One region of the Methylobacterium radiodurans genome, then DNA from elsewhere that is predicted to be linked to it. Evidence: riboswitches for the same ligand, from Rfam matches in the RefSeq annotation. Region 1 holds a riboswitch; the other holds the start of a gene.

Evidence for each region. Region 1 has a riboswitch for cobalamin ahead of DK427_RS19545 (TonB-dependent receptor). Riboswitches for the same ligand answer to the same signal wherever they lie in the genome.
Region 2: it holds a riboswitch for cobalamin, as region 1 does, so the genes downstream of both, DK427_RS20860 (CbtB domain-containing protein) here and DK427_RS19545 (TonB-dependent receptor) in region 1, are expected to answer to the same signal.

What each region holds. Positions count from the first base shown of each region.
Region 1 covers NZ_CP029551.1:4,149,102-4,151,295, reverse strand. Annotated here, with positions in the region: gene DK427_RS19550 (NAD(P)/FAD-dependent oxidoreductase) at 1-197, shown strand, start outside; cobalamin riboswitch at 424-617, shown strand; gene DK427_RS19545 (TonB-dependent receptor) at 909-2,194, shown strand, end outside.
Region 2 covers NZ_CP029551.1:4,452,564-4,454,757, reverse strand. Annotated here, with positions in the region: gene DK427_RS20870 (DUF1636 family protein) at 1-130, opposite strand, end outside; gene DK427_RS20865 (CbtA family protein) at 123-881, opposite strand; gene DK427_RS20860 (CbtB domain-containing protein) at 903-1,079, opposite strand; cobalamin riboswitch at 1,118-1,309, opposite strand; gene cobU (bifunctional adenosylcobinamide kinase/adenosylcobinamide-phosphate guanylyltransferase) at 1,424-1,963, shown strand; gene cobO (cob(I)yrinic acid a,c-diamide adenosyltransferase) at 1,960-2,194, shown strand, end outside.

The DNA of each region.
Region 1 (2,194 bases):
CCCCGGACGGGATGCCGGTGATCGGCCGCGCGCCGCGCCACGACGGCCTGATCCTCGCCTTCGGCCACGGCCATATCGGCCTCTCCACGGGGCCTATCACCGGCCAGCTCGTGGCCGACCTCGCCACCGGCACCGAGCCCTCTGTACCGCTCGCCCCCTTCGCCCCCGACCGCCTGCTGCGCTGGCCGCACCTGTAGAGTCCCGGGTTTCCAAAGGGCCCGAGGCCCTTTCGGCGCCGAAAGGCGCTGCTGGCGGGGTCCGGGGTGCATGGCCGCGGGATTGGCTCCACCGTCCCGGCAGCGCCGGGCCGGGGGAGCCAGATGCAGGGCTCTGCCCTGCACCCGCCAAAGGTCTCGACCTTTGGAAACCGGGACATCCGCGCCTTTTCCGGCCGTGCAGCGTTGACTCCGGACGAAGCGTGGCCGTAGCTGGCCGGGACGGTTCCCTTCGGGGATCAAAAGGGAACGCGGTGAGGGCTTCATGCCTGATGCCGCGGCTGCCCCCGCAACTGTGAGCGGCGAGCCTTCCGCCACCATGTCACTGGGCCCCGGCCCGGGAAGACGGTGAGAGGGCAGCGACCCGCGAGCCAGGAGACCTGCCGTCAGCCGTGGTCACACGCGAAACGCGCCGGGCGGGGTGTCCTGGCGGGTGTCGAGGCATCGCCATGCCCGTGGGCAAGGCGGCCGCCGAGGCCTCGTTCGCGGTGACGTGCCACAAGGCCGCCCGCGCCCGCCCATGCTCGCCGCCGCAAGATCCCCGTCCCTCGCGCGACCGCGCGTGTCCCGCTGCGGGGACGCGCCGAGCCGCGCGGATCGACCGATCCGCGGACCCCAGGATTGTAACATTGTTACATTCACGGTAGGGCCCTCGGCGAGGCGCCGCCGCGCCCGGATCCCCGGACCCGCATCATGTCCAGACGTCCTCATCGCGCCCGCCCCCGGTGGGCCGCGCCCGCGCGCGCGCTCCCGCTCCTCCTGGTGCCGCTGACGGGCGCCCACGCGCAGGAGCGCGCCGCCCGGGATCCCTCACTCCGGGGCTCCGCCGTGATCGACGGCATCGTACTCGACCAGCTCTCGGTCGAGGGCAGCGGCGTCTCGCTGACCCGGGCCGACCCGGTCGGCCTCAACCTGCGCACCCCCGACCGGGGCGCGAGCCGGCTCGGCCTGACGCCGCTGGAGACGCCCGCCAGCATCGACATCGTGTCGGGCGAGACGGCGCGCCTGCGCGGCCAGAACACGGTAGCCGAGGCGGTGACGCAGGACGCCACGGGCATCACCACCATCGCGGCCCCCGGCAACGGCAACGGCGCCTTCACGGCCCGGGGCTTCGCCGGCCCGAACTCGGTCCAGCAGCTCTACGACGGCACCCGCCTCTATGTCGGCGCCAACACCGTCACCTTCCCGTTCGACACCTGGAACGTCGAGCGCATCGAGGTGCTGCGGGGTCCGGCCTCCGTTATGTACGGCGACGGCGCGATCGGCGGCGTGATCAACGTGGTGCCCAAGAAGCCGAGCTTCGTGCCGATCAACGCGGGACGCGCGGTGATCGGCAGCGACGGCGTCGCGCGCCTCGCCCTCGATTCCGGCGGCGCGATCGGCCAGGACGCGTTCGGCGACACCTTCGCCTACCGGCTGAACGTCAGCGGCAACCGCGGCGACGGCTGGGTCTCGCCCACCGGGGATTTCCGCAGCCTCGCGGTCTCGGGCGCGCTGCTGTTCCGGCCGAGCGCGGATCTCTCCTTCACGCTCAGCCACGACCTCGGCTACCAGGAGCCGGAGCGCTACTGGGGCACGCCGCTGGTAGCGGGGAAGATCCCGGACCGGATCCGGTTCAACAACTACAACGTCCGGGACGCGAAGATCACCTTCGCGGACAACTGGACTCAGCTGAAGACCGAGTGGACGCCCTCGGCCGACGTCACGATCCGCAACACCGCCTATCGGTTGACCTCGCGCCGGCACTGGCTCGACGTGGAGCAATACGCGTTCAACCGCGCGACCGGCCTCGTCGACCGCGGCGACTACCTGGAAATCTACCACAGCCAGGAACAGGTCGGGAACCGCTTCGACGCCGCCTTCCGTGGCTCGCTGTTCGGGTTCCGCAACGAATTCCTGGCGGGCTTCGACGTCAACCACATCGGCTTCCGCCACAGCAACAACTTCTATTTCGACAAGACCGACAGCGTGCCGCTCCT
Region 2 (2,194 bases), 300 kb from region 1:
CGGCGTCCGGACGCAGGTCCAGCTCGGCGCGCAGGGCGTCGAGCAGGCGTGCGCCGCCGCGGGGACCGTCCGGCGCGTCGTCGGCCGCGCGGCAGGTGGTGCAGACGTAGAGGACGGTGTCGTCAGGCACGGGCGGGCCGCTCCCGTCCGAAGGCCTGCCAGGCCCAGCCGAAGGAGAGGCCGATCACCGCCCAGAACACGAAGCCGACCGCGAGCGAGCGGGCCGCGAACTGCGCGGCGAGTCCGGCCGGCAAATCGGACTTCGCGGCGGCCACCTCCGGCGCCCCGGCGATATGGGGCGCCACGATCAGCACGAGGCCGCCGAGGATCGTCACGGCGACGCGCCGGATCGCGATGAGATAGAGCCCCATCCCGGTCGCGAGCGCGGTCATCAGCCACCACGCCTGCCGGGTGGCGAGCGGCGCGGCCTCGCTGCCCGGCAATTCCGGCGGCAGGCCGAGCGCGGGCGCAAGGCCCACGCTGACGAAGCCAGCCACCGCGAAGGCGAGCGCCCGCTCCGGCGTCGGGTCACGCCCGAGCGCCAGCATCACGGCGCCGAGCAGCAGCGCGTAGCCGACGCCGCCGACCAGCGTGGCGAGGCCCGTGAAGAGGATGCGCGGCAGGCCCGCGCCGGGCTGCCAGGCCGGGGCGCCGTGGTCGTGCGACTCGCCCCCATGGGCCAAGTGCAGTTGGGCGAGGTGCAGAAGCGCGCCCTCGAACCGCGCGGGCGCGAGCGGCAGCGCGGCGCTGTGCGCCGTGCCGCTCTCGTAGCGCTCGGCCTCGATGATCAGCGGGGAGGTGAGGGCGACCTGGAGACCGGTCGCGACCACGGCCGCGAGGAAGCCGGCGGCGAGCGCCGCCGACAGGAGCCGGAGGATCATGAAGCGGGTGGCTTCAGCCGGTCAGTGGCAGGGGAAGTTCTGCGTGTGCCGGAAGTCGTGCGCCGCGTTGTGCAGCGCCTGGGCCGGCGCGAAGCCCGCCATGAAGACGAGGCCGAGGCCGAAGAGGGCGGCGAGCAGAACCGCGCCGAGGCGCTCGTTCGTGCGGGTGGCGCCGAGGGTCTGAACCTGCGTGGTCATCGGGTGACGATCTCCGGCCGCCCCACCGGCGGCGTTCGAGGAAACACGGGCGGACGGCAGGTCTCCTGGCTCGCGGATCCTCGCGCCTGCCGCCTTCCCGGGACATCCCGGTGGCTGGTGGCAGGAACTCGCCGCTCACAGTTGCGGGGGCAGCCGCGGAATTCGGGTCGCCCCGTCACCGCATTCCCTTTTCACCCCCGCGAGGGGGCACCGTCCATTCTCGCTCATAGCCTGTCGGGACCGAGGGCACAACGCGTTCCCGGCCGGACTTTCGGCCAGTATCCCGGCCAGGACCCGCAGCGCCGGGCTTTGACGGCCCGGGCGCTGCGGGGCAAAGGGTTCGGATGCTTCAAACCACCTCCCGGATGACCCTGGTGCTCGGCGGCGCGCGCTCGGGCAAGAGCGCCTATGCGGAGGCGCTGATCGAGGCGCGGCCGGCGCCCTGGCTCTATCTCGCCACCGCCCAGGCGTGGGACGACGAGATGCGCGAGCGGATCGCCCTGCACCGGGCGCGGCGCCCGGACGGCTGGATCACCCGCGACGCGCCGATGGATCTGCCCGAGGCGGTGGCGGAGGCGACGGGGCCGGTGCTGGTCGATTGCCTGACGCTCTGGCTCACCAACCTGATCCTCGCCGAGGCCGACGTGACGGCGGCGGGCGCGGCCCTGCTGGCGGCCTGCGCGGCGGCGGCGGGACCCGTGGTGCTCGTCGGCAACGAGGTCGGCCTCGGCATCGTGCCGGACAACGCGCTCGCCCGCCGTTTCCGCGACGAGGCCGGCCGCCTGCACCAGCGCCTCGCCGCCCAGGCCGACCGCGTCGTCTTCATGGTGGCGGGCCTGCCCATGACCGTGAAAACCGACGCGAAACCCGGAGGTCAGCCGTGAGCGACGACGCAGAGGCCGAGCGCCACCGCGAGAAGATGGCCAAGCGCAAGGCCGTGCAGGACGCCGAGGTGGCGGGGAAGACCGTCGAGAAGGGCCTGCTCATCGTCCATACCGGCCCCGGCAAGGGCAAGACGACCGCAGCGCTCGGGCTGATGCTGCGCGCCCTCGGGCGCGGCTGGCGGGTGGCCTGCGTGCAGTTCATCAAGGGCGGCTGGGACACGGGCGAGCGCC